4 regions of the Rossellomorea sp. NRS-1567 genome follow, and region 4 is predicted to be linked to each of the others. Evidence: riboswitches for the same ligand, from Rfam matches in the RefSeq annotation. Region 4 holds a riboswitch; each other region holds the start of a gene.
What was found. A riboswitch is a leader RNA that binds a small molecule or an ion and turns the genes downstream of it on or off. The one in region 4 is predicted to bind S-adenosylmethionine.
Positions count from the first base shown of each region.

Region 1: another riboswitch for S-adenosylmethionine. It lies ahead of metK (methionine adenosyltransferase); the one in region 4 lies ahead of mtnK (S-methyl-5-thioribose kinase).
Region 2: another riboswitch for S-adenosylmethionine. It lies ahead of ACIFOD_RS06265 (methionine ABC transporter ATP-binding protein); the one in region 4 lies ahead of mtnK (S-methyl-5-thioribose kinase).
Region 3: another riboswitch for S-adenosylmethionine. It lies ahead of ACIFOD_RS08975 (homoserine dehydrogenase); the one in region 4 lies ahead of mtnK (S-methyl-5-thioribose kinase).

Region 1 covers NZ_JBITPL010000011.1:45,165-50,511, forward strand. Annotated here, with positions in the region: gene pckA (phosphoenolpyruvate carboxykinase (ATP)) at 1-853, opposite strand, end outside; SAM riboswitch class I at 1,179-1,323, shown strand; gene metK (methionine adenosyltransferase) at 1,535-2,737, shown strand; gene ACIFOD_RS07225 (gamma carbonic anhydrase) at 3,010-3,525, opposite strand; gene ACIFOD_RS07230 (alpha/beta fold hydrolase) at 3,610-4,413, shown strand; gene ACIFOD_RS07235 (tetraprenyl-beta-curcumene synthase family protein) at 4,428-5,347, shown strand, end outside.
Region 2 covers NZ_JBITPL010000010.1:119,423-124,769, forward strand. Annotated here, with positions in the region: gene ACIFOD_RS06260 (methionine ABC transporter permease) at 1-511, opposite strand, end outside; gene ACIFOD_RS06265 (methionine ABC transporter ATP-binding protein) at 501-1,526, opposite strand; SAM riboswitch class I at 1,646-1,750, opposite strand; gene ACIFOD_RS06270 (iron-containing alcohol dehydrogenase) at 2,267-3,439, shown strand; gene ACIFOD_RS06275 (glycerol-3-phosphate responsive antiterminator) at 3,844-4,413, shown strand; gene ACIFOD_RS06280 (MgtC/SapB family protein) at 4,458-4,979, opposite strand.
Region 3 covers NZ_JBITPL010000014.1:218,436-223,782, reverse strand. Annotated here, with positions in the region: gene ACIFOD_RS08995 (LysE family transporter) at 1-193, opposite strand, end outside; gene ACIFOD_RS08990 (spore coat protein) at 324-962, shown strand; gene ACIFOD_RS08985 (L,D-transpeptidase family protein) at 1,075-1,569, shown strand; gene ACIFOD_RS08980 (aspartate kinase) at 1,645-2,835, opposite strand; gene ACIFOD_RS08975 (homoserine dehydrogenase) at 2,887-4,134, opposite strand; SAM riboswitch class I at 4,285-4,395, opposite strand; gene ACIFOD_RS08970 (DUF2254 domain-containing protein) at 4,701-5,347, shown strand, end outside.
Region 4 covers NZ_JBITPL010000002.1:120,961-126,307, reverse strand. Annotated here, with positions in the region: gene ACIFOD_RS02305 (metalloregulator ArsR/SmtB family transcription factor) at 98-694, shown strand; gene mtnA (S-methyl-5-thioribose-1-phosphate isomerase) at 737-1,792, opposite strand; gene mtnK (S-methyl-5-thioribose kinase) at 1,809-2,993, opposite strand; SAM riboswitch class I at 3,110-3,266, opposite strand; gene ACIFOD_RS02290 (carbon-nitrogen family hydrolase) at 3,369-4,151, opposite strand; gene ACIFOD_RS02285 (pyridoxal phosphate-dependent aminotransferase) at 4,274-5,347, shown strand, end outside.

The DNA.
Region 1 (5,347 bases), on a different contig from region 4:
TCTGTGGCTCCTTTTCACGTGTCAGACCAATACACTTAGCGTAACAGCCGCCTTCAATATTGAATACACCGTTCGGGGACCATCCGTGCTCATCATCGCCGATTAGACGACGGTTCGGATCTGCGGACAATGTCGTTTTTCCTGTACCGGATAAACCGAAGAACAATGCCACATCTCCTTCGCGTCCGACATTTGAAGAACAGTGCATGGAAAGGATATCGGATTCTGGAAGCACATAGTTCATGACAGAGAAGATCGATTTCTTCATTTCTCCTGCATACTCAGTTCCGCCAATTAAGACAATTCTTCTTTCAAATGATACAATGATAAATGTTTCAGAGTGAGTTCCATCTTCTGCTGGATCTGCCTTGAAGTTCGGGGCAGAAACGACGGTGAATTCGGATTGATGACCCTTTAACTCTTCTTCAGAAGGGCGAATGAATAATTGATGAGCGAAAAGATTATGCCAAGCGAATTCGTTGATCACTTGAATCGGTAGTCTATGTTTTGGGTCAGCACCTGCGAACCCTTTGAATGAAAATACTTCTTCTTTTTCTTTTAAGTAATCTAATACTTTTGTATATAGTTTATCGAATGATTCTGAAGAGATTGGTTGATTGACAGAACCCCACTCAATCTTATCCTTCGTGGATGGTTCTTCTACAATGAATTTATCCTTAGGAGAGCGTCCTGTGTATTTACCAGTTTCTGCTCTGACTGCACCTGATGATGTTAAAACGCCTTCATTTCGTTGAAGGACTTTTTCAACTAATTGGGAAACAGATAATTGTTCCTGAATGTTTTGACCGTTAAGTAATTCTGTTAATTCATTAGACATGCTCACTGAATTCATTAGAACCCTTCCTTTATATAAATTTAATGATCTCGTTTACTTCACAAAAATAGTATAACACAATTGAACCATTAGTCTATACTATTTATTCATTTTTATAATGTGTCTTCATATTGTCACATTTTTTGTCCGAATATAGCTTGTATCTTCTTATATATATGAAGGAATTATCATAATGTTTAGCCTCATTGCCTAATTAGGTTATTTTATGAGGGCAAGATAGGTTGGAATCATGAAAAGAGTAAGCTTAAATGGTTAAACATGTCACTCGAAAAAAAGTTGACACCCTTTGTACGAAACGTTATCATAGTTCCTTGAACGGATACTCTTATCCTGAGCTGGTGGAGGGAGCAGACCCTATGAAACCCAGCAACCTGCTATATAGTGAATGGATCCTTTCTGTTTGAAATGATCTGATTAAGCGAAGGTGCTAAACTGAGGCAAGGTCTAAGAACCTTGAACGATAAGAGAGAAAAGGCGCGGCTATGATCTGAAACCTTTCCTCTAATGCTTTTTTCGAGGAAGGGTTTTTTCTGTTTATAGTGGATCAAATGCACATAATTCATGATTTTCTTATAAAAAATTCATGTTTACTTCATACTACTTAGGGAAATGAGTACCGTATCTGTTTAATGTTTTGTTAGATTAAAGTCTAACAATTATGCTTAAGGAGGAACCTTGATGTCAACTAAACGTCGTCTGTTTACATCTGAGTCCGTAACCGAAGGACATCCAGATAAAATTTGTGACCAAATCTCTGATTCAATTCTTGATGCAATTCTTACAAATGATCCGAATGCTCGTGTAGCATGTGAAACGTCTGTTACGACGGGTCTTGTTCTTGTTGCAGGTGAAATTACAACGAGTACGTATGTCGATATTCCAAAAATCGTTCGTGAAACGATCCGTGAAATTGGCTACACTCGTGCAAAATATGGCTTTGATGCCGAGACATGTGCTGTATTAACATCCATCGATGAGCAATCTGCTGATATCGCTCAAGGTGTAGATCAGGCACTTGAAGCTCGTGAAGGTCAAATGACGGATGAAGAAATCGATGCAATCGGTGCAGGTGACCAGGGGTTGATGTTTGGATTCGCTTGTAATGAAACGAAAGAGCTTATGCCTCTTCCGATTTCCCTTGCCCACAAAATTTCCCGTCGTCTGACTGAAGTTCGTAAAGAAGAAATCCTTCCTTACTTGCGTCCGGATGGAAAAACTCAAGTAACCGTTGAATATGATGAAAACGATAAGCCGGTTCGTATCGACACGATCGTTATCTCGACTCAGCATCACCCTGAAGTGACGCTTGAGCAAATCCAACGTAACTTAAAAGAATATGTCATCGATCCTGTTGTACCGAAAGAACTGATCGATGGAGAGACTAAATACTTCATCAACCCGACTGGTCGTTTCGTTATCGGTGGACCACAAGGTGATGCAGGGTTAACAGGACGCAAAATCATCGTTGACACATATGGCGGATACGCTCGTCACGGTGGCGGTGCATTCTCTGGTAAGGATGCAACGAAAGTGGACCGTTCTGCAGCCTATGCAGCACGTTATGTAGCGAAGAACATTGTGGCAGCAGGACTTGCTGAAAAATGTGAAGTTCAATTAGCGTATGCAATCGGTGTTGCTCAACCGGTATCCATCTCAGTTGATACATTTGGAACAGGTAAAGTTTCAGAAGACGTACTCATTGACGTTGTTCGCAATAACTTTGATCTGCGTCCTGCAGGAATCATCAAAATGCTGGACCTTCGTCGTCCGATCTACAAGCAGACAGCTGCTTACGGACACTTTGGCCGTACCGATATTGATCTTCCTTGGGAGCGTACAAACAAAGCGGAAGCATTAAAAGCGGAAGCGTTGAGCGAATAAGGAAAGATAGAGATAGAAGAGACCAACACTTTTTAGGGTGTTGGTCTTTTTAGTGATGGTGGATTGTAGTGAAATGAGATGTTTTGTGTATATCGGCATATAAATCTCATTTCGGCAGATAAAATGAAAAAACGGCAGATAAAATTGATTTTTGGCAGATAAATTTTGAAATTGGCAGACAACCATCAAGTTCATCAATTTTTTTACCAGTCACACATGAAAAAATTCCATGAGTAATCAAAGGCTGGTTGGGGTATCCCAAGTATAGGATATTAAAATGGTTTGATGCTTTTATAATATTGTCCTTTTTCTGCGTATTCTCTGGAAATGCGCTTCATTTCGCTAATATCATGTTCGTTTAACTCTCTCACTACTTTTGCCGGCCGGCCGAATGCCAGTGTGTTGGGAGGAATGACTTTCCCTTGTGGAACAAGGCTTCCTGCCCCAATAAATGCCCCTTCACCAATTTCAGCATTGTCGAGAATGATCGACCCCATGCCGATTAAAGCTTTTTTTCTGATTTTGCAGCTATGTAGAATCACTCCATGGCCTACGGTTACTTCATCTTCAAGAATAAGAGGGTTATTTGGACTCTGATGAAGAATGGAATTATCCTGTATATTTACTTTATTACCGATTTTCGTTGGAGCGACATCCCCTCTGATGACGGTGTTAAACCAGATGCTGGACTCTTCACCGACCTCCACATCCCCGGAGATGGTCACATGATCGGCAATGTATGCCGAGTGGGCGATGATTGGTTTTTTATCATAATATGGATAGAGCATTTTTTACTACCCCTTTCAATAATATTTACTATAATAATGGTAGCAGAATTCATTCACATAGAGAACTATTAAGGAGGAATTGCCATGTGGAAATGGGAAACAGATCAAGAAGCAAAGGCAGTCATCGTTATCATTCATGGAGCAATGGAGCATCATGGCCGGTACGGTTGGCTCATTGAAATGTGGCGTGCAGCAGGCTTCCATGTCATCATGGGGGATTTACCGGGTCAGGGTATGACTTCAAGAAGTCAAAGAGGACATATTGATTCGTTTGATGAATATATAGTGGAAGTGAAAGATTGGGTACAGGCGGCGTATCAATTTGAATTGCCTGTATTTGTGATTGGTCATAGTATGGGTGGGCTTGTTGCGGTGCGTATGCTTCAGGAATCCCATGTGAACCTGGCAGGTGTGATATTGTCCTCACCTTGTTTAGGCTTGGTCACGACCCCTTCAAAACCGATCGAGCTCTTATCCCACGGTTTGAATAAGATCGCTCCCATGGTGAAGTTTCCATCAGGATTAACGATTGATATGGCAACAAGAAATGCAGATGTACGTGAAATTGACAGCAACGATTCACTCTATATCACCAAGGTGTCTGTCCGCTGGTACAGGGAGCTCGCCCATGCGATCAAACTAGCTTTTATAAACCTGGAAAAAATGCCTGACGTTCCTCTGCTCGTGCTGCAGGCAGGTGACGACAAAATCGTCGATAAAAAAGCAGTGAAAAAATGGTTCAACGAACTGTCTTTATCTGAAATGCATTACAAAGAATGGCCGAAATGCTATCATGAAATCTATAATGAACCAGAAAGAGAAGATATCTTTGAATACTCGAAGATTTTCATTGAAAGTCGTTTGAAAGCGCTAGGATACATTTTGTAAAAGAGGTGGTAAAGGTGTCGATCCCAAGTGATCCCTTTTCGTTAATGACAAGAGTATACCGAAATGTTTTTCCGATTGTTCATAAAGAATTAGATGAGTGGAAGAGACGGGCAGAAGCGATCCCCAATCAGGAACTAAGAAGTCAGGCCCTTGCCAGTATCGAACATAAAACGTTTCACTGTGAAGGTGGATCGATCCTTTCCCTGCTGGCGCTGGACAAAAAAGAAGACACGATTCAATTTATCGTTGCCTATCAAACGATAAGCGATTATTTGGATAATCTGTGTGATCGAAGCGTTTCCCTGGATCCCGACGATTTTGCCCTTCTTCATCAATCCATGAAAGACGCCTTGACGGTGGGTGCTGAGCCTGCCAATTACTATGCTTTAAGGGCCGATCAGGATGACGGGGGGTATCTGAGGGATTTAGTGCTTACCTGTCAGTCTGTACTTGAATCATTGACCCACTATGATAGCATCCAAAAGGATCTTATACAGCTTTGTGAATACTACTGCGACTTGCAGATACATAAACATGTAAAAAAAGAGGAAAGGGTGGGAAGGCTGCAGAATTGGTTTGAAACCCACCGTTCGAACCTTCCGGAAATGAATTGGTACGAGTTTTCCGCCTGCTCCGGATCGACACTTGGCATCTTCTGTTTAGTGTCATACGCGTGCCGAAGCGATTTTCAGCCATCTTATACTGAAAAAATCAAACAAGGATATTTTCCATACATTCAAGGCTTACACATTCTTCTTGATTACTTCATCGATCAGGATGAGGATCATGAGGGGGGAGACTTGAACTTCTGCTATTATTACGAGGATGATGAGCATTTAAAAGAACGTCTGCTTCATTTCCTTCAGAAAGCAGACGAACACACCCATGAACTGCCCCATGCCAATTTTCACCGCCTGATCAACAAAGGTCTCAT
Region 2 (5,347 bases), on a different contig from region 4:
CGACTGCCCCGGCCATGGCCGATGCACCGACAAGGCCGATGGTCGCAATCGTAATATTCAGGACCAATGTACTCAATGCTTCCGGAATGAGTATCCCGAAGATGATCTGCCACGGCCCGGCCCCCATGGAATCCGCCGCTTCAATGACACCCGGTTCCACTTCAAGGAGCGAGCTCTCTATCAGTCTTGCAATATACGGTGCCGCAAATACGACAAGCGGCACGACCGCTGCCGCCGTTCCGATCGATGTGCCCACTACCAATCTTGTAAAGGGGATGATGGCCACCATCAAGATGATGAACGGGATCGAACGGAATACGTTGACGATGCTGCTCAATGTGGAAAAGACGATTTTATTTTCAAGTAAGTGCCCCTTCCGCGTAACCACGACGATGATGCCGAGGGGAAGCCCAATCAACGTTGCAAACAGGAGGGAGAATGACACCATCGCCAAGGTATCCCATGTCGCTTCTATAATCTTTGGCCAGAATAATTCCCAGTTAACTTGCACGCTTCTCCACCTCGCTTACGAATAATCTGTTCTTCCAATAATCCAAGATCTCTTCCGTTTCATTCTTGCTGCCAATAATCTGTACGATGAGATTCCCGAACGGCTTACCCTGGAGTTCCGTGATCTGGCCGAATAACACATTGATGTGGGCATCGAATTTCTTTGCCGTTTCGGAAAGGATCGGCGTGCCCGTCGAATCCCCCTTGAAAATGAGGCGGCAGATGCGCCCTTCTTTGCTGTCATTCAATTTGTCGAGAACCGATGCCGGCAGCTGATCATTCATGACACTCTTCACAAAATTTTTCGTCGTCGGGGTCTGCGGGTTGGAGAAGATATCGAAGACGCTTCCCTCTTCAACGATTTCTCCATTTTCCATGACAGCGACCTTATCACAGATTTCCCGGATGACCCCCATTTCGTGAGTGATCATCACAATCGTAATGCCATACTCAGCGTTGATTCTCTTTAATAAGTTCAGAATCGATTCCGTCGTCTGAGGATCAAGTGCGGATGTTGCTTCATCGCAAAGCAGAATCGAAGGCGATGTCGCCAGGGCTCTTGCTATCCCCACCCTTTGCTTCTGCCCTCCTGACAGTTGATCCGGATAATGCTTCGCTTTATCTTCAAGTCCGACAAACACGAGCAGCTCCTTTACTCTCTCGCTGATCTTTTCTTTTGGCCATTTTGCAAGTTTCAGAGGATAGGCGATATTCCCTGCCACCGTCCGGGATTGAAACAGATTGAAATGCTGAAAAATCATCCCGATGCGGTGCCGCTCTTTCCTCAGATCGATTGCCGACTGATCTTTCAGGCTGCGCCCCTCTATGAAAATATCACCCGATGATGGTTTCTCTAAAAAGTTGAGACAGCGGACAAGCGTGCTTTTTCCCGCTCCGCTGAATCCGATCACACCATAAATCTCTCCCCTCTTCACTTCGAAGGAAACATTCTTCAAAGCGGTGAATGGGCCATCCTTCGTCTCGAATACTTTCGTAACATTCTGAACTCTGATCATACAGGACTTGCTCCTTTCGCTATGTATTCTTCTTGAAGCCTGTGTTTGAAGGACATGGCTGAAAATAAAAAGTGCCTCCCTTCATAAGAAGAGAGGCACAAATATGTATATGTCCACTCTTCTCATCTTTCAAGTCATATGACTTGATGGAATTGGCACGGTATTCATAAGAACCCGTTGCCGAGGTATCGCAGGGCCAGTCCCTCCACCTCTCTGGATAAGAAGATATTGCTTTATTAAGTTAAAGTTATAATGCGTTTAAGCATTAGGGTTATGGTAAAGGAATCTAATTGGTTTGTCAATCCTGTTTTTGAATAAATTGTATGACTGAGGACTAATCAACTAGGGTCACTTTAACCAGTCTTCAACTGGTCTAATAAATTCTTTTCGTTTCAATTCACTAATTTAATAGAAGCAAATATTTCCATTATTCTGCCCAACCTAAAAAAGAGCAATGGTTGATAAAGAGACTTATAGTTGAGTACCATCCTTATGAAGTATGGAGAGATCTTAAGTTTGGGGCAAGTAACATGGTGATTTTCACCTTTCATTGTATGTGAATTCTGTCTTCCCACAACTCCTTTATTAAACTTTCCAGATGCTTTGCGAGCAATCGATGATGTTTTATACATTCATGAAATGGGAATATTACATTCCATTGCCCTCCGATGAACGGTAAGGGTAATTTTTTCACTAAAAACGATAATCAATTAATGAAACTTTAGGAGGCTATTTTTACTATGAGTCGTTTTACAATTCCACGCGATATTTATTTCGAAGAGAATGCACTTGAAGTGTTACGGTCTTTTGAAGGTAAAAAAGCCGCACTCGTTATTGGAGGAGGTTCTGTTAAACGTAACGGAAACCTCACCAAGGTACAGGAACACCTGGCAGCTGCCAATATAGAAACAAAAGTACTGGAAGGCTTCAATACAGAGCCGACCTTTGAAATGGTCAAAAAGGGAGCAAAAGACCTGGAGGAGTTCCAGCCGGATTGGATAATCGGCATCGGCGGAGGATCGGCGATGGATTCTGCCAAAGCGATTTGGCTCTATTATGAGCACCCGGACCTTGCTTTTGAAGATGCAATTAAGCCATTCGAGCTGCCGCGTCTTCGCAATAAAGCGAAATTCGCCGGTATTCCGACGACAAGCGGAAGTGGTTCGGAAGTATCCAACCTTTCTGTTCTAGCCGATGAAACCACAAACGTGAAATATCCAGTTGCTGACTTCGAATTAACGCCGGATGTCGCCATTATCGATACGGTTATGATTAATGAACTGCCGAAGCACATTGCTGCTTATACAGGTATGGACGCATTCACGCACTCAATCGAAGCTTATGTAGCGAAACCGCGTACCATGTATACGGATATCCTGTCACTAGGCGCAGCTGAAGTGATCAAAGATAACCTTCTTGCTTCTTATCAGGGCGACCAGGAAGCCGCTAAGAAAATGCACACCATTCAAGCCATGGCAGGCATGGCCTTTGCCAACGCTGTACTCGGTAACGTGCACAGCCTTGCCCACAAAAGTGGTCCAACGTTCGGCATTCCGCATGGCTATGCCAATGCGATTTACCTGCCTTACGTAATCCAGTTTAACCGTGAGGTCGTGGAAGATCGCTTTGCTGAAATCGCCCGCCGTCTGAATCTGAAAGGAAATAACGATACCGAATTGACTGATTCTCTTGTTGAATATATCTATCAATTGAACAAAGACCTCGGTCTTGCCACTACCCTTCAGGACTACGGTGTATCCGAAGAAGAGTTCAACAAGCATGTTGATACAATGGCTAAAAATGCTATGGAAGATCCATGCACAGGCACCAATCCACGTGAGACGAGTCAAGAACAAATGAAAGAGCTATTTAAAGCCGCTTTCTATGGCAAGGAATCTTTAGTGAAAGCGTAAAGATCAATTGAACAAATAAGTAAAGCAGAGCTTAGGGGATTCCCTGGGCTCTGCTTTTTACTAGTGAGCATGATTCTTCCCCAAGTGTTACTAGTCATGTGAAAGTCTGTATCTAGCAACTAAGGGAAGACTGGTCTGATTGCACACAAAAACTGCCCCATGCCAAATCACAGGTCAGCCTTCATTCACTTATATGAAGAGCACCAGAAAACGGAACCCTTGCTTTACATCCCTGCCTTCTTCTCTTCTTTCTCATCCTCTTTTTTCTTTCCGATCTTCGACAATCGCACGGTCGTTAGAGAATGGGGTCTGACCCCAATATGAGGATAAGCCCCTCTTAACTATTAAATATTTATGCTATACTAAAAGAAACAATATTCAGACTCTTCAAAGGGGCATAATATATGAAACCAAACATTATCGACATCGTCCAATCCCAAGTCATCGCTTCCATTAAGGAAGAAAAAGACTTGGAAAAGGCCATACAGTCAAACGCCAACATCGTGTTCATCCTTACCGGCAATTTGATTACGATGGACGGGTATTTGAAAAAGCTGAAGGAAGCCGGTAAAACCACGTTTATACATATTGATTTCATCGATGGGTTGTCCAATACGAAGAGTGCCATTAAATACATAGCAGAAATTTGGAAGCCGGCTGGTATCATTACAACGAGGAGCAACCTGATTAAGTATGCGAAGGAAGAAGGCTTGATGACGATTCAGCGCCTTTTTCTCATCGACCGCAATGCCCTTGTCAAAGGAATTGATATTGCCCATAACTGCAAGCCGGATGCGATTGAAGTCCTTCCTGGTCTTATGCCGTCCGTGATTGATAACCTGACGACCATGACTACGCTGCCAATCATCGCTGGTGGCCTAATCAGTAATAAGCAAGATATTCTGAATGGACTAAGAGCCGGTGCACTCGCCATATCTTCTGGGGATCCTAAGCTGTGGAATCTCGAATTTTAACCAAAAAAAGAGCTCACCCCATGGGAGATGAGCTCAATCTCTATTTAACTTCCAACCTTTTCTTCTACATCCTCTGTCTTTCTTTTTTTCCGGGTCCATGGAAGGCGCACTGATGTGATGTCATGCTCTTCAAAGAAGTTTCCTATCTTCGTAATGATGAAGGTTACCAGTGTGGCGAAGATGACAATGGAATAAAATCCGGCTCCGATACCAATCCCGATTCCCCCAACGTAGAAAATCATCGCAGCTGAAGTCAGGCCTTTCACCCTCAATCCATCTTTCAGGATCACGCCTGCACCTAGGAATCCGAGGCCTGATACGATCTGCGCCGCCAGACGAAACGGGTCCATCACTTTTCCGCTATCCGGTTGACTGAGCATCTCTGCCCCTTCGATGGAGACGATTGTGATCAATGTACATGCCACCGACACATACGTATATGTTTTTAAACCAGCGGGCTTATTTTTAGAAGTCCTGTCCCATCCGATGATGAATCCCAATACAGCACTGACCAAAATCCGGAAATAGATATCATGCTGCCAGAAGAATTCTGATACTACATTCATGTAATGTGTCATGCCGCCATCCTCCTTAAATGAAAAAGAGACCGCGCCACAAAACGAATGCCTGATTTCCCCCACTTCAAAGTGAAAAAAACCATACAGTTCGCTTCATAGGTGATCTCTTCTCCTCTTCCTATCAAGCTTCATTCCTCATAATATTCCTTTTATCATACACAAATCTTCCCTTCATTTCAATGATATTTCTAAAAATTCTAAATATACAATAAATTAAACCTAAATGACCATTGCCTCCAGTAAGAGCACATTGTATGATGGATTTAATTAGTGAATATAGCGGGTAGAGATGAGGAGAACCCTGTGTCAATCGCGTGTACGATTATCGTGCACTCCATTGCCATGGGGTTCTTTTC
Region 3 (5,347 bases), on a different contig from region 4:
TATCGATAAATTGAGAGACTCCAAAATATATGAGAAGCATAAAGATCCCGTCCGCTACCATTCCCCCTACCCCCACAAGCCAGGCATGAAAAAAGCCGAATCGGATCCCCTTGTCCAATTGAGCGGCATTAATCGGTCCCATAGGGGCAGAAAGCGATAATCCCAAAATGATATAGCTTATGAATATACTCATCTTCGACCACCTTCAAATTGACTTCTTCCTATTGTATTCGGACAGGCTGCCAAGTATTAAACCAAAATACATAATTGTGCTTTTTAAGGATATTCTAATCATCGATGCTATTTTCAAGGAGGGAAAAAAGATGCAAAACCAAGGACAACCATCGAATATGACACCACCAGGAACTCAGATGCCACCGAATATGATGAACACTGAAAGTAAAAACCACGGGGGCCATGAGCTTTTTGATGCCCATGAGATCATAGCCGGGATCATCAGCATGCTCGATCAGTATCAAATGTATGATCAGCACATTCAGGATCCTGAACTTAAAGGTATACTTAAGCGCCAGTCAACTTTCGTCACGACTATGTATAATACGATTGTCGGCAGCTTTTCGACAGGACATGACCCAACTGTGCCAACCCAGCAATACAAAATGACTCAAACCAATACCACCACATACGGCATCAAGCCCGGAGCACCTAAGAAGCCGAATCAATCGGTCAAGGACCTTTCCGATAAAGGCTTGTCTGCTTATATGCTGGGACAGACCAAGTCATTGGCCATGCTTCTTGCCATGACGGCCCTTGAGATGACAAACCCTGTATTACGGCGTGTCGTAGCTGACAGCGTCCCGAATTTCATTGAAATGAGCTATGAGATCTTCCTTTATCAAAATAAGCATGGCTATTATCAGGTTCCTCAATTAAACGACCAGGATATGACCCTTATGCTCCAAAGCTATACAACCGTTCCACAACCAAACATGCCTCAATAACGCCTGTCTCCTCTTTTTAAGAGGAGCAGGTTTTTTCACTTACTCATCTTCTTGAACGACTTTCTCTCACGCACATAGGATAGAGGGAGAGTGAAATTGGGAGGTGTTTGAGCTGATTCACACAGTCAAGGTGGGAGAAACACTCAGTCAAATATCAAGAGATTACAGGACCCCGTTCCCATCCATACTTAAAGCCAATCCCGGTATTGATCCGGATGTGATCTATCCAGGTCAAACGATTACGATACCTGGGATTCCGGATACAACCAATAACCCTTACCGCATTCAGGTCTCTGTTAACAACCGGTGGCTGCGTTTGTTCAAGGATGGGGTTCAAATCAAGCAGTATCCCATTGCAGTGGGGAGAGTACTTTTTGAAACTCCCATCGGGGAATTTATCATCATTAACAAAGCACCAAATCCCGGCGGACCTTTTGGAACGATGTGGATGAGTTTATCGAAAGAAAGCTACGGGATTCATGGAACCAATGACCCAAGCTCGATTGGAAATGCCGTGTCCAGGGGATGTATACGAATGAATAACAAAGACGTAGAGGAGTTAGCGGGACTCGTTCCAATCGGTACGCCTGTTTTGATCAGTCCATAAGTGAAAAAGTGTATAGGAGTGCCTATACACTTTTTTCATGTGGTGAAAGACAGAATGTTCCACCTTCCGATCCTTTCACAAAACAGCTCTCCTTGATTCCACGTAATCCAAACCAAAGTGCATATGAAGGACCCTGGCTGCTTTTTCCACATCATATCTATCAACCAGTGCACTTAATCCTACCGGGGATTCCCATATGGACGCCTTTGCAATATGGTAGTCATGAAAGACGTTGGTAACCTTCTCTTTTACCTCATGTGTTGATTTGATTTGCCCGATCACGGATACCTTAGATAGATCCTCTCTTTCTTCTGTATGAGAGTAAGCTTGGTTATATTGTCCAACGATTCTTTTCAACTCATGAAAATCCTGATCTTTAACGATGAGAACAAGATTTTCCTGGTATTTAATGATTTCTGTTTCAATATGATTGGAATCGAGATCATACAGAATCAGTGACTCTCCACCCTGACAGTCAAACATTGTCAGAACAGAAATGTCTTTCTGATAGGCTACCCCGACAATAGGGGCATTTCTCTGTGTTCTTCCGCTAATGACGGTACCCCTTCCTTCATTCAAACTGGAACAAACCACAAGCGGCACATGATGTTCCTTCGCATGTTTAATCGCTCTCGGATGCAGGACACCAGCTCCCATGGTGGCTAAACGCAGCATCTCATCATAGGAGAGGGTGTCAATTTTCGCTGCACGGGGAACGATTCGCGGATCCGACGTATACACCCCATCTACATCCGTATAAATATCACACCTATCCGCTTTTAAAGCGGCCGCAAGAGCGGCAGCCGTCGTATCCGAACCACCCCTGCCTAATGTGGCCACCTCTCCTTTATCCGTGATCCCTTGAAAACCGGCTACCACAACGATTCGTCCTTTTGATAACTCCGATTTTATCCGATCGGTATTGATCGAGGTAATCTTGGCATTCCCAAATACTCCATCGGTTTGGATTCCCGCCTGTCTGCCTGTCAGGGATACGGCTTCCAGTCCCTTATGGTGCAGGGCCATTGTCAAAAGGGAGATCGTCACCTGCTCCCCGGTACTTAAGAGCATATCCATTTCTCTCTTACTAGGATCTGAAGAAAGTTCCCCTGCCAATCGTACGAGTGTATCAGTCGTTTTATTCATTGCTGACACCACAACGACGACATCATGACCTTTTTCTCTTTCCTTCATGACATGAAAGACCATGCGTTTGATTCGATCTGTAGAACCAACAGAGGTTCCACCAAACTTTTGAACGATCATACTCAATGATACCCCTACTTTCCATCAGACCATATTTTTTAAAGATTTCTTCTAAGAAACAGCAGCTCCAGTCTTCACTTCATTTTCCAACGGAATTTCTTTTAAAATAGGAACGGCTTGAATATGGTTATGCGTCTGAAGAAGCGATTCCAGTGTCTCTTTCCTGCCTTCAACAAATACGTACAAGTAATCGTCCAGCTGAATACGATCCTTTAAAATGAACGATGGAAGCCAGTTTTGATACTCATCAGTTTCACGGATTCTTAAGACCCATTGGTGGCTGCTCTCAACAAGAACCTCTTCCGTATTCACGGTACTTACGGCAGAGTCGGTATACTTCCTCTCTATCAACGACAGGAAATCCTCTACCATGGCGCTGCCTGTAGGCAATTTTCCAGCTCCCGGACCAAGCAGGGTAATCCTCCCTACAAGACTACCCTTAAGAGATATGGCATTTTCCACATCCTCCACACCGTAAAAAGGATGGGTGTCATGGACAAGGATGGGCTCTACTGCACCTTTAATATGGTCGACTGAATCCCGCCGGAGAGAACCTATGTGCTTAAACCGTAATCGAAAGGATTCCGCTGCCTGGAGCCACTCTGCAGTCAGGTGGGATATCCCCTTACGTCGGATATTCTTCCAATCGGGCTGTCTGCCAAAGGCTGTTTGACTTAAAATAAGCAATTTATAGAACGCATCATGGCCTTCGATGTCATTTGTCGGATCGGCTTCAGCGTATCCTTTCTCCTGAGAAATCTTTAAGGCTGTATCAAAGGCAAGACCTCTTTTTCTCATTTGAGATAAAATGAAGTTGGACGTCCCATTCAGAATCCCTTGAATTTGTCTGATCTCATTCACCTTCAGAAGCTGCCTGATACTGCCGATCACCGGGATTCCCCCGGCTGTCGTCGCTTCAAATCCGACCGATATCCCCTTCCTTTTCGCCTTCTCCAATAGCTCAGGACCATATTTGGCAAACATCGCTTTATTGGCCGTGACGATATGAACCCCCTTCTCAATGGCTTCGGTTAAATACGTATAGCTCGGCTCTTCCCCCACGATCGCTTCAAAGATCACGTGCAGGTCCGGGATATCCAGGATGTCTTGGAAATCCGTTGTGACGTTGATGGATGGTTCAATGCTCCGCTCTTTTGTGGGATCTTTAATAAGGATCGCCCTAACCTTCACCTCTTTACCCAGGACTTCCTTCAATCTGTCCTGATGAGTATCGATTGCTTCACAGACCCCTTGCCCTACTGTTCCGAACCCTAGAAGTGCCACATTAATCGTTGACATCATTCAGCCTCCTTTTATCGACTTTTCACTTTATACGTAAGAATGATTCATTTCAGTTGAAGATCCACTTGAGGGATATGAGCGGAAAAGAAAAAGGGATACAGAAAAGCCCTCTTCTTTTAAGAAGAGGGCTAAATGATCATGCTCCTCCCCTTATCTTCCAGATCCACATGGAATCTGTAGGAATTGGCACCTTTACAGTCTGATCCTGCAGGTTGCCGGGCTTCATCGGGCCTATCCCTCCGCCGCTCTTGATAAGAGATATAATGTTTCGTTTTGGTATTACTTTCTATTTGAGTATGAATTGGATTATAAAGGGGATTCATTCCTTCGTCAATACTATTTTTAGTATTTTTGAAAAATTCTTTCTAATGTTACAGACCGCATCATTCCCTATCGGTTTACTTAAATTCGCACCCTGTCTGGGAGTTTATCAATCTAATTTGCAAAGAGACGTTTTAACCTGTTCTGGCAGGGAAAACTATTCCATATCCCTTTATTTGAAAGGAACCGGATCAATTATGCTGAAAAAAATGCTCCCCTTATCCATCAAAAAATATATGCTTATGTCCAAACGGCAGAGAATGCGTGAGATTCGGCTGACCATATGGTATATGCCGTTCTTTTATATTTGTTTTTCCATACTGCTTGTAGCACTCACCCTCTATTTAGATCTGTATGCTGACATCTCTCAATATACCTTTAACTTCTTAAGTATGGATGCATCTGTTACGCGCATGCTTGTCAGTACACTCATCGGGGCCATCCTGACGCTCAGTGCTTTCACCTTGAATTCACTGCTTGTTGTGCTCACGATGTTCAGTGGTCAATTTTCACCCAGGATGCTCCTGGATTTCATTTCGGACAAACAAACACAGCACGCCCTCGGAATTTTCAATGGCAGCTTTGTATATGTACTGCTCCTCTTTCTTTTTATCGGAAATTCAAAGGAAGAACTGTTTGTGGCTGCCCCGATCATGACGATCGGACTCGCTTTTCTTACTTCTGTAACCTTTATCTTCTTCATTAACCATGCGTCTACTTGGATGCAGGTACACAATATTACGTACAATATGAAGCAGGTTTCTGAAGTAATGATCAATCAAACGCTGAAACATGACTTAGAAGCCCATCGAACCAGCAATACCGGCGATATGATGGAGCATCATAAGGAGAATATCATTCATGTGAAGTCAAGAGAGTCGGGATATAT
Region 4 (5,347 bases):
AGGGAGAAGGCCTGTTTTTTTATTAGTGATTGATTTTTTCCACTATTTAGATTAGTATCTAATTAGATACTAATCTAAATATAAAGGGGGAGACCTGTTGCAATTAAGTAAGCAGGTAGCTTTTCATAAAACGATGGGGGACCCGACCAGGATCAAGATTGTCTATTTACTGGCATCAGAAAGCTTGCATGTAGGAGCCATTGCGGGAAAACTTGGACTCACCGCCCCGACAATATCCCATCATCTAACGAAACTCAAAGAGTGCAATCTTGTTTATTCACGAAGAGAGAAGAACACGGTTTACTACTATTTGAATAAAAAAGTACTGAGTCATCATGGGAGTGTTCTTCATCAGTTCGCTCATGAAGAGAAAGGGGACAGTGTGATGACAGAAAAACGAATGAAAGAAAAGCAGAAGGTGATGAATAATTTTCTGGAGAAAAATGGGCGAATTAAAAATATTCCTTCGCAACAGAAAAAGAAATTATTCATCCTCGAGCATATGGTGGAAGGATTAAAAGTGGAAGAAAAATATAAGGAAAAAGATTTGAACGAATATATTCAGCAATTTCATGAAGACTTTGCAACCTTAAGAAGAGAATTTATCATTCATCAGTTTATGTACCGGGAAAATAGCATTTATGAAGTGAATCCGAGGGAAATGTGGGCGTCGACAAAGTTATTAGTGGAATAATGTGAAAGCCAAAAGAAGAGCAGGAGGAAGCTCTTCTTTTCGCTATTGTTCAATACCTATGGTTTGTTGGATACTTTCCTCGAAGCGAGGGTACAGGACACCTTTTTCCGTGATGATGCCGGTAATCAGTTCATGAGGTGTAACATCGAATGCAGGATTATAAACATGAACGTTCTCTGGAGCGATCAACGTCCCGTCGATCGTTGTGATCTCTTCCCGGTTACGCTCTTCTATGGGAATATCGTTTCCGTCTATGCTGGATAGATCGAAAGTAGAAGAAGGAGCAGCGACATAAAAGGGTATATTGAAATGTTTACACAAAATGGCAAGCATGGACGTTCCGATTTTATTTGCCGTATCCCCGTTGGCAGAAATCCGGTCAGCCCCGACAATGACGGCCTCTACACCTTTTTCCTTCATTGTATGGGCAGCCATGCTATCTGTGATGAGGGTGACATCTACTCCTGATTGCTGTAACTCCCAAGCGGTCAGGCGGGCTCCCTGCAGAACGGGCCGTGTCTCACATGCATATACCTGAAATGCTTTTCCTTTTTCTCTTCCTAAATGAAAAGGGGCCAATGCAGTACCGTATTTACTCGTTGCAATGGACCCGGCATTACAGATGGTCATTACGATTTGTTTATCCTTCAATACACTCAATCCATTTTCCCCTATAAGACGGCACACTGCTTCGTCTTCTGCATGAAGCTGGATAGCAGCATGGAGTAGATTGGTTTTCGCTTCATTAACAGAAGAAACTTTCTCTAATACCTTTTCCAACCGGTTCAAAGCCCAAACCAGGTTGACTGCTGTAGGGCGTGAAGCGGCGAGGTGTTTTTTCTCACGTTGAAACAGATCGATGAATTCCTCTAACGTTTTCACTTCATACTGACATGCAGATTGGGCTAAACCGTAAGCAGCCGTGAGACCAATGGCAGGTGCACCTCTCACTTTTAGTGTGATAATCGCATCATAATACTCTTCAATGGTCGTCAGTTTAATGTATTCCACTATGTTAGGCAATTTTTGTTGATTAAGAATCAGTAAATAATCTTCATGCCACTCTAGTGAAGTTGGAACGGTCAATGTTTGTGTCATGATAATCTCCCTTTGGTTATTCAAAATGGAACTTTATTACGGATAGGAGCTCTTCGATCGAATGGATCTGTTTTCGTTTTATAATCAGTTCCTTACCGAGTCTCAAGCAGGTCCGTTTTGCCTGTAATCTTCGTTCTTTATCCGGGATAGCATCCAAATCTTCAACATGAGCGAGGCCAATCGTTCTTCTGATGCATTCACATCCTGCAAAGCCGATGCTGTCCTGGAAGCTCTTCTCCAATACATATTCAAGGTAGCCATTCACTTTCGTGTAGACGTCTCCGCTTTCTTTCCAATGGCGGGAGAACGCAGTGGAGAAGACGTTCCACGTATTCTCGATGTGATAGAGAATCGTTTCCTCCTCATCAGTTTTTGAAACGGCCTGGAAAATAAGGTTGGCAATGAACTGCCCGATATCAAAGCCAATCGGTCCATAAAAGGCAAACTCGGGATCAATCACTTTAGTTTGATTCTGATCTACAAAGATGCTTCCCGTATGAAGGTCTCCATGAAGAAGGGCCTCTCCTTCAGTAAGAAAGCTCTTTTTCAATTTGGCCACTTCGAGTTTCAAGGTGAAATCATCCCATAAATGTTGGACGTCCCGGGAAAGCTCTTCTTCAAATTCATTGGTTTCACTATTGAAGAATGGATCCGTGAATACAAGGTCCTCTGTGATTTTGCACAGCTCAGGATTTGAAAATTCTTTCACGTATTCCTTTTTCTTAAAAGGATGAAGGGCATAATCAGAAGTGAAATATAAGGTATTAGCTAAAAATGTTCCAACGTCATGGGAGAGCCGGGGATACTTTTCCCCTTTGATAAGGCCAGCCCGGGCAATGGTCAGTGCGCTCAAATCTTCCATGACTGTAATCGCAAGTGTCGGATCAGAGTAGTACACTTCAGGAACGAGATCCCCTACAAATAATCGCTGAAGCTTAAGGGCACTCGCTTCTATTCTTGCCCGTTCGATTGTCAACGGCCAGCTTTCGCCTACAAGTTTTGCATATGGAAGGGCTTGTTTGATGATGATTCCTTTACCTGTTTCCCGTTCTAATACACGAAAGACCAGATTTAAATTCCCGTTTCCAATTTCTTCACACGTTAAGAGAGTGCCGTCTGCAAAAATCCTTAAGCCAATCGCCAGCGCAGTTGCCGACTGTTCAGTAAGGGGTTGATATGTATTGAGTTTCGTAATCGCCATTGTCGTTCCTCCTTATAGTACAGTCACATTGAGACTGTGTTGTGGAGGCTTTTCCTTGGCATAAGAAAAGCCTCTTTCCATGTTCGAAAGAGGCTTGAAGAAGGTATCTTCGTCGCCTCTTATCTCTCAGAAAGACTATCTTTCTGTTGGAATTAGCACCGTGCCTTACTGGATCATTCAATCCGGCGCATGCTGCGCCCCGTTTTACAACGGTGTTATGGTCGGTTGCTGGGCTTCATAGGGCCAAATCCCTCAGCCAGCTCTTGATAAGAGTTGCGTAAACTATTTAATTAAACTTTCAGAATGTTTCATTTGATTTGAATAGTACCATCGAAGTATTTTCCATGTCAACGTTTTTTTGAAAAAATAACCTTTCTAATAAAAATCCGGTCTTCGATCCTGGAATATCGGAATCTGTTTTCGGACTCGATCTACTTCCTGTAAATTGATTTCAGCTGAAACCAATTCTTCCGTTTGTGATCCCTTTGAAAGAATTTCTCCCCAGGGATCGATGATGAGGGAGCAACCCCCAAATTCATTGTTCGGGTCGCTTCCCACCCGGTTGCAGGCGATCACGAAGCATTGATTTTCAATCGCTCTTGCCCTTAAGAGGGTCTGCCAGTGATCAATTCGTGCTGCCGGCCATTCTGCTACGACATAAACAACCTTGGCACCTAGTAGAACTTGTTTTCTGAACCATTCCGGGAAACGGATGTCGTAACAAATCAAACCCGCCATCTCTGTGTCTTGAAGGGTGAAGATGCCATCTTCATGCCCAGGAAGTAAATAATGATGTTCATCCATCAGCTTAAACAAGTGAAGTTTCGAATACTTTTTCACCAACTCGCCTTTTGAATTCGTAACTAAAAGCGTGTTGGACACCCCATCCTGCGTTTTCTGTGCAACAGAACCACCTACAATGTGAATGGAATATTTCTTTGACAGGGCAGACAGGAAGGAGGTTGAATCCTTTGCTCCTTCATCAGCGATTTCATCCATTCTTGTAAGGTCATATCCAGTCGTCCACAGCTCAGGGAGCACAACCGTATCACAGCCGTCGTCACTTGCTTTTTTCACCCATTTCTCTACTTTTTTCTTGTTTTCTTCTGGGTGTCCGAACACAATATCCATCTGAGCAAGACCTATCTTTTGAATCATTTCTTTCACCTCATTAATGACTTTTTGGAATTTAATCCTTTACATTCTTTATTTCCCGTTATATCATTTGTGACTAGAATTTGAAAGTAATTAATTTTCAAAAAAATGTAGTGGGTGAGTGTATGAAAACCTTTGGTAAGGCAAAACGATTAGATTTATTACCTGAACAATTTTTCGCATCCCTCGCAAAAACAGTGAATGCTGTGGTCAAAGAGGGACATGATGTCATTAATTTGGGCCAGGGAAATCCGGATCAACCGACTCCTCCACATATTGTGGAGAAACTGACAGAAGCAGCAGCTTCCCCGTCCAATCATAAGTATCCTCCATTTCGCGGCTTATCGTCCTTTAAAGAGGCGATTGCGGCTTTCTACCTGCGTGAATACGGTGTGGAATTAGACCCGGAAACAGAGGTAGCCGTTCTGTTCGGAGGAAAAGCCGGGTTAGTTGAAATCCCTCAATGTTTATTGAATCCTGGTGATGGGGTATTGGTGCCCGATCCCGGTTATCCCGATTATTTATCAGGGGTAGCATTGGCAGAAGCTCGTATGATTAAAATGCCACTACGAGAGGAGAATGGATTCCTGCCTGATTATCGTGAACACTCCCGTAATGAGCTGGAAAATGCGAAGCTAATGTTTCTGAACTACCCTAATAACCCTACTGGAGCAATCGCCACAAAATCATTCTTTGAAGAAACAGTCACTCTTGCCAATCAGCATGATATATGTGTTGTACATGATTTTGCCTATGGAGCTATTGGGTTTGATGGAAATAAGCCCATAAGCTTCTTGGAAACAGATGGAGCAAAGGATGTGGGGATTGAGATTTATACATTATCGAAAACGTATAATATGGCTGGTTGGAGAGTGGGGTTTGCAGTAGGGAATAAAAGTGTCATAGAAGCGATCAACCTCCTGCAAGATCACTTATATGTGAGTCTGTTCGGTGCTATTCAAGAAGCGGCTACCACTGCCCTTTTAAGTTCCCAGGAATGTGTAGATGCACTGGTTTCAACATACGAAGAAAGGAGAAAACTATTAATCTCCGGACTTCAGGATATAGGGTGGGATGTAAAAGCTCCACAAGGTTCCTTCTTCGCCTGGTTAAAAGTACCTGATGGATTCAGCTCTGTAGAGTTCTCTACTTATTTACTTGAAAAAATCAAAGTCGCTGTAGCCCCGGGTGTAGGCTTT